Regions from separate parts of the Nonomuraea sp. AD125B genome, predicted to be linked through region 2. Evidence: riboswitches for the same ligand, from Rfam matches in the RefSeq annotation. Region 2 holds a riboswitch; the other holds the start of a gene.
What was found. Region 2 has a riboswitch for thiamine pyrophosphate ahead of ACBR40_RS24740 (FAD-dependent oxidoreductase). Riboswitches for the same ligand answer to the same signal wherever they lie in the genome.
Positions count from the first base shown of each region.

Region 1: it holds a riboswitch for thiamine pyrophosphate, as region 2 does, so the genes downstream of both, ACBR40_RS33800 (TenA family protein) here and ACBR40_RS24740 (FAD-dependent oxidoreductase) in region 2, are expected to answer to the same signal.

Region 1 is NZ_JBGLOU010000014.1:252,479-256,006, forward strand. It holds gene ACBR40_RS33790 (M28 family metallopeptidase) at 1-191, opposite strand, end outside; gene ACBR40_RS33795 (ATP-dependent DNA ligase) at 318-1,277, opposite strand; TPP riboswitch at 1,303-1,398, shown strand; gene ACBR40_RS33800 (TenA family protein) at 1,386-2,057, shown strand; gene ACBR40_RS33805 (carbon starvation CstA family protein) at 2,054-3,528, opposite strand, start outside.
Region 2 is NZ_JBGLOU010000009.1:233,054-236,581, reverse strand. It holds gene ACBR40_RS24750 (thiazole synthase) at 79-834, opposite strand; gene thiS (sulfur carrier protein ThiS) at 827-1,027, opposite strand; gene ACBR40_RS24740 (FAD-dependent oxidoreductase) at 1,024-2,259, opposite strand; TPP riboswitch at 2,247-2,363, opposite strand; gene ACBR40_RS24735 (NAD(P)/FAD-dependent oxidoreductase) at 2,445-3,528, shown strand, end outside.

The DNA.
Region 1 (3,528 bases), on a different contig from region 2:
GCGTCGGCGATGGCCTGGAACGCCTTGAGGTGCTTGGCCACGTTCGTGCCCTTGACCTGCTGGACGAGCAGTTTGGCGAAGACGTCGTCGAGGCCGCCGGTCCGCGCCTGCGCGGGTGGCGCGGCGAGGACCGCGGCGGGGACCGTGGTGAGGAGCAGGCCGAGCGCGACGGCGATTCTACGCATACGCATGCGACGGATCTCCCTGTGCCGGGATCGGTTACGGCGCGCGCCGTCCCCCCGAGCCGCGCCGAACGCGAACGTAACCCGCCACCGGGCCGCTGAGAAGACCCACTGTCGCGGCGGATTCACGCCGTCTCAGGTCGCCTCGCGGCGGGCACGGGCACGCCGCTTCCCCTCGTGCATCGCCTGCACCCGCGCCACCGGGATCGTGTGCCCCTCTTCCACCAGGTCGGCGGGCAGGCGCTGCGGCCCGGGCATCTCCCCCGCCCACGGATCGCTCTTGTCGACCAGCGCCGCCGCCGTCCTGATGGTGAAGTCGCGCGGCGTCACCCGGTCCAGGTCCGGCCACGGCACGGGGAACGACACCGGCACGCCGGGCCGGATCCGCGGGCTGTAGGCGGCCACGACCGTCGCGCCGCCCGCCCGCGTGGAGTCGATGAAGACCTTGCCCGCGCGGTCCTCCCTGATGAACGCCGTCGTCGCGAGCCCCGGGTCCAGCCGCTCGGCGCGGGCCCCGATCGCGCGGGTGGCGGCGGCCAGGTCCTCCATCGGGACACCCGGCTCGACCGGCACGAACACGTGCACGCCCTTGGCCCCGCTGGTCTTCACCGCGCCCGCCAGCCCCGCGTCCGCCAGCGCCTGCCGCACCAGGAACGCCGCCCGCACGGCCAGCCCGAACGACTCCGCGCCCTCCGGCGGATCGAGGTCCAGCACCAGGTGGGTGAAGTGGTCGCCGGCGATCAGCGCCGGGTGGTACTCCACCGCCCGCTGGTTGCCGAACCAGATCAGCGTCCGCCGGTCGTTGCCCAGCGCGTACGTCACCTGCCGCCGCGAGGAGTCCGCCCACACCGAGACGCGCTCGATCCACGGAGGGGCGTACTTCGGCAGGTTCTTCTGCATGAAGGGCTCCTGCCCGGGGCGCACCCGGACGACCGAGAGCGCCCGGTCGCGCAGCACCGGCACCAGGCGGTCCGCGACCGCGTCGAGATAGTCGACCAGGTCGCGTTTGGTGGCCTCGGCCCCGTCGAACAACGGCTGGTCGAGATTGGTCAGCGTCACGCCCTCGCGGGTCTCCTCGCCGGTCACCCCGTCCACGATATCCGAACACCTGTTACAGTGATCGACTGACGCGGGGTGCCCGGCGATCCGGGCTGAGATCACACCCGTCGAACCTGATCTAGCTCGCACTAGCGAAGGGACGTCATGTTCTGCGATGACATGTGGCTGCGCACGGCCGACCTGATGACCGCGATCCACGGCCACCCGTTCAACGTCGCGCTCGGCGACGGCACCCTCGACGCCGACCGGTTCGCGTTCTACATCGTGCAGGACGCCCGCTACCTGGAGGCGTTCTCCAAGGCGCTCGCCACCGCCTCGGCGCGGGCCACCGACCTGGAGGAGGCGGCGTTCTTCGCGAGCAGCGCGCACACGGCGCTGGCCGCCGAGCGCCTGCTGCACGCCGGTTACGTGGCCGAGCTGGGCGCGGACGCGGCCGGGATCGCCACGTCGCCGACGTGCCTGGCGTACGCGTCCTACCTCCAGGCGACGGCGCTGGCGGCGCCGTACCCGGTGCTGGTGGCGGCCGTGCTGCCGTGCTTCTGGATCTACCAGGACGTGGGCACGGCGCTGCTGGGGCGGGCGGGCGACCTCGGCGGCCACCCGTACGGCAAGTGGATCTCCACCTACTCCGACCCGGAGTTCGCGGCGTCGGTGACCCGGGCCAGGGCCATCGCCGACCGGCTCGCCGAAGGCGCGGACGCCGGCACGCGGGCGGCGATGGAGCAGGCCTACCTGACGGCGGCGGCGTACGAGTGGATGTTCTGGGACAGCGCCTGGCGGCGCGAGGGCTGGCCCACGGACCGCTGGCTCCGCTAGGGGCCGGCGGGGCCGCGGGCGGCCATCGCCTCCTTCTCCTCGCGGGTGGCGATGAGGCCGGACGGCGCGAGCAGCTTCGACTCCTCGAACGGCTCCTCCGTGGTCGGCAGCGGCTCGCGCGCCCGGATCGCCGTGACCCACACGCGGACCGCGTCGAGGATCACGATGATGATCATGACGGCGAACAGCGCGGCCAGCACGCCGTCCACGGTGGAGTTGATGACGATCTGCCGCATCGCGTCCATCGACTTGGCGGGCGCGAGCACCTGCCCCTGGTCGATCGCGCTCTGGTAGCGGTCGCGCTGGGCGAAGAAGCCGAGCGTCGGGTCGGCGGAGAAGACCTTCTGGTAGCTCGCGGTCAGGGTGACCGCGGCGTCCCAGGCCAGCGGCACGCCCGTCACCCAGGCCCACTTGAGCCGCCCGCTCTTGATCAGCAGCGTGGTGGCGACGGTGAGCGCCACCGCCGCGAGGAGCTGGTTGGCGATGCCGAACAGCGGGAAGAGCTGGTTGATGCCGCCGAGCGGGTCGTTGACGCCCTGGTAGAGGAAGTAGCCCCAGGCCGCCACGACCACCGCGCTCGATCCCACGAGGCCCGGCCACCAGCTCACCCGCGCCATCGGCTTCCACAGGTTGCCGAGGGTGTCCTGGAGCATGAACCGGCCCACCCGGGTGCCGGCGTCCACGGTCGTGAGGATGAACAGCGCCTCGAACATGATCGCGAAGTGGTACCAGAACGCCTGGAGCGCGGCCCCGCCGAGGAAGCCGGAGAAGATCTGCGAGATGCCGACGGCCAGCGTCGGCGCCCCGCCGGTGCGCGCGATCAGCGTCTCCTCCTGCACGGCCGCCGCCGCGGCCTGGAGCTGCTCCGGCGTGATCGTGAAGCCCATGTTCGCGACGGCCTCGGAGGCCGACTGCACGGTGGCGCCGAGCACGCCGGCCGGGGCGTTCATCGCGAAGTAGAGGCCGGGCGACAGCACGCAGGCCGCCGTGATGGCCATGACCGCCACGAACGACTCCATGAGCATGGAGCCGTAGCCGATCATCCGGACCTGGGTCTCCTTCTGGATCAGCTTCGGCGTGGTGCCGGAGGAGATCAGCGCGTGGAACCCGGACAGCGCCCCGCAGGCGATGATGATGAACACGAACGGGAACAGCGAGCCCGCGAAGACCGGCCCCTTGCCGTTGAAGGCGAAGTCGGTGAAGGCGGTGGTGCGCAGCGGCGGCATGGTGACCGCGATGCCGATCGCGATCAGCACGATCGTCCCGATTTTCATGAACGTCGAGAGGTAGTCGCGCGGCGCGAGCAGCATCCACACCGGCAGCACCGCGGCGACGAACCCGTACGCGATGAGCCAGAGCGCGAGCGCCGACGGGCTCAGCGTGAAGAACGGCGCCCAGCTCGACCCCTGCACCCAGCCGCCCGCCACGATGGCGAGGACCAGCAGCGCGACCCCGATCACGGTCGTCTCGA
Region 2 (3,528 bases):
CGAAACCGATGCCGAGCCGTGCCCCCTGCGACGCGCCGGAGCCCCGCGAGCCCCGGCGCGCCCCTCCTGTCTCCCGCGTCAGGGCGTCATGGGGGAGGACGCCTCGGCGTAGCGGCGGCGCGGGATGCGCCCCGCCTGCCGCGCCAGCCGCCCGGCCGTCACCGCCGCCTTCATGGCCGCCGCCATCAGGTCGGGGCGCTGGGCCCGGGTGACCGCCGTCGCCAGCAGCACCGCGTCGCAGCCGAGCTCCATCGCCAGCGCGGCGTCGCTGGCCGTGCCGATCCCCGCGTCGAGGATCACCGGCACCGACGCGGCCTCCACGATCAGCTCGATGTTGTGCGGGTTGCGGATGCCGAGGCCCGACCCGATCGGCGCGCCCAGGGGCATCACCGCCGCGCAGCCCGCCTGCTCCAGCCGCCGGGCCAGCGCCGGGTCGTCGCCGATGTACGGGAGCACCACGAACCCGTCGGCCACCAGTCGCTCGGCGGCGTCGAAGGTCTCGATGGGGTCGGGCAGCAGCGTCCGCTCGTCGGCGATGACCTCCAGCTTGACCCAGTTCGTGCCGAGCGCCTCCCTGGCCAGCCGGGCCGTCAGCACGGCGTCGCCCGCCGTGAAGCAGCCGGCCGTGTTGGGCAGCACCTTGATGTCGCGCTCGCGCAGCACGTCGAGCACCGAGCCGCGGGCGCGCGGGTCGAGCCGCCGCATGGCGACCGTGGTCAGCTCGGTGCCGGAGGCCGCCAGCGCCTGGTCCAGCACCTCCAGCGAGGGGGCGCCGCCGGTGCCCATGATGAGCCGGGAGGAGAACTTCTCCCCGGCGATGATCAGATCATCCACCCTGCACCGCCGTCAGCACCTCCACGCGGTCGCGCTCGCGCAGCGCCGTGGTCTCCCAGGCGCCGCGCGTGACCACCTCGTCGTTCAACGCCACGGCGACCCCGGTGGTCGCCGCGGTCAGGGCCCGTACGGCCTGCGCCACGGTCGTCCCGTCGGCGACCTCGTGCGTGGCCCCGTTGATCTGCACCATCATGCGATCTCTCCAAATCTCGCCGGCGAGCACAACGCCGCCAGCCCGCCCTCCTCGCCGCCCGCCTCCCCGGCCACCAGGGCCGCCGTCAGAGGCGCGAGCAGCACGCCGCCCCGGTGGTGTCCGGTGGCGAGCACCAGCCCGTCGCCGGCCGGCCCGACGATCGGCACGTTGTCCGGCGTGCCGGGGCGCAGGCCCGCCACCACGTCGGCCAGCTCCAGCTCGGTCACGCCGGGCACCAGCTCCCTGGCGTCGCGCAGCAGCTCGTACAGGCCGCCGGCGGTCACCCGGGTGTCGAAGCCCAGCTCCTCCTGGGTCGCGCCGACCACCAGCTCGCCGTCGCCCCGGGGGACGAGGTAGACGGGGGAGCCGTGCACGGAGCCGCGTACGCACCGGGTCAGCAGCGGCTGCGGCGAGCGCAGGCGCAGGATCTGCCCCTTGACCGGCCGCACCGGCACCCCGGCCAGCGCCGCGCTCCAGGCCCCGGCCGCCAGCACCACCGTCGTGGCGGGCAACTCGGCACCCCCCTCCAGCCGCACACCCGTCACCCGCCCCTCCGGCGCGTCCCCGTGCCGCGGCCCGGCCCCCCGCCCCTCCGGCGCGTCCCCGTGCCGCGGCCCGGCCCCCCGGCCCTCCGTCGCGTCCTCGCGCCGCCCGGCGACCCGGGCCGCCGGCCCGTCCTCGCGCAGCAGCGCGGTGACGCGGGCGCGGACGAGCGGCACCTCCCGCCGTTCCAGCGCGGCCAGCAGCGCCGCCGTCACCCGGCGCGGGTCCACCCAGGCGTCGCCGGCGGCCAGCAGGCCGCCGCGCACCGACGGCGCCAGCATCGGCTCCAGGCGGCGGCACTCGCGCCCGGTCAGCCGCTCCACCGGGAGCCCCAGCTTTTCCGTGAACGCGGCCAGCTCGTCCAGCGCCGCGAGGTCGTCGGCCCCGAACGCCACGTCGAGCGTGCCCTCCGCGCGCAGGTCCACCCCGCGCGCCCCCTCGGGCAGCCCCGCGTCGGCGGCCAGCTCAGCGGCGAAGGCCGGCCAGCGGCGCAGCGACGCCAGGCCCAGCCGCAACAGCGGCTCCTCGGTGTAGGTCACCTCGCTGACCGGCGCCAGCATGCCCGCCGCCGCGTGCGAGGCCCCGCCCGCGGGATCGGGATCGACCACGGTGACCGGCCGCCCCGCCCGCGCCAGCCGCCACGCGACCGACAGCCCGACGACCCCGCCGCCGACGATGACCTCCACCATGCGCTCCCTTCGCCGGCATGATCCGGATCAGGTGTCTTGCGGTCGAAGGCCCTGTGCAGCCTTCCTCTCAGCCCGGTCACGGCCGGACTCCCGCGCGTCTTACGCCCCCAGCCTACGACCTCGCCGGCGGCGCCAGGCACGCCCCCCTTCGCCGCCGGGCCCCGTACCCGTCTATGGTCTTGGTCGTGGACCATGTCGTGGTGGTGGGAGCGGGCCTGGCCGGCGTACGCACGGTCGAGGCGCTGCGCGGGCGCGGATTCGGCGGCAGGATCACCCTCGTCGGGCGGGAACGCCACCGCCCCTACGACCGTCCGCCCCTGACCAAGAGCGTGCTGCTCGGCGAGACCGACACCACGTTCGTCGACACCGACCTCGCCGCGCTGCGCGTCGCCTTCCGTCCCGGCGTGTCCGCGACCGCGCTGCGGCCGGGCGCCGTCGAGACCACCGAAGGCGAGCTGCGCTACGACGGCCTGGTCATCGCCACCGGCGCCGACCCGGTCCGGCTGCCCGGCGACGGCCCGCAGCACGTCCTGCGCACCCTCGACGACGCGCACGAGCTGCGCGCCGCGCTCGTGCCCGGCGCCCGCGTCGTGGTCGCCGGCGCGGGCTGGGTGGGGGCCGAGGTGGCCACGGCCGCCCGCCGGGCCGGCTGCGCGGTCACCGTGGTCGAGGCCGGTCCCGCGCCGCTCGCCACCGCCGTCGGCCCGGAGATCGGCGCCCGCACCGAACGCTGGTACGACGGCATCGACCTGCGGCTCGGCGCCATGGTCCACTCCGTCGAGGAGGGCGGCGTCGAGCTGGTCGGCGGCGAGTTCCTGGACGCGCACGTGGTCGTCGCCGGCATCGGCGTGCGCCCGGCCGTCCAGTGGCTTGCCGACGCCGACCTCGACCTGCACAACGGCGTCGTCGTGGACGAGCACCTGCGCGCCTCGCTGCCCGGCACGGTCGCGGTGGGCGACTGCGCCGCCTGGTGGTCGCGCCGCTTCCAGGACCGGCTGCGGGTCGAGCACTGGGACACCGCGCTCAACGCCCCCGAGGTCGCCGCCGCGAGCCTGCTCGGCGAGGACGCCGTCTACGACCCGGTGCCGTACTTCTGGTCGGAGCAGTTCGGGCACATGGTCCAGTACGCCGGTCATCACCCCGCGGGCGAGCGCCTGCTCTACCGCGGCGGCCCCGAGGGCAAGTGGTCCGCCGTCTGGCTGAGGGGCGACGACACCCTCGCCGCGGTGTTCGCCGTCGACCGGCCGCGCGACCTCGTCCAGGGCCGCC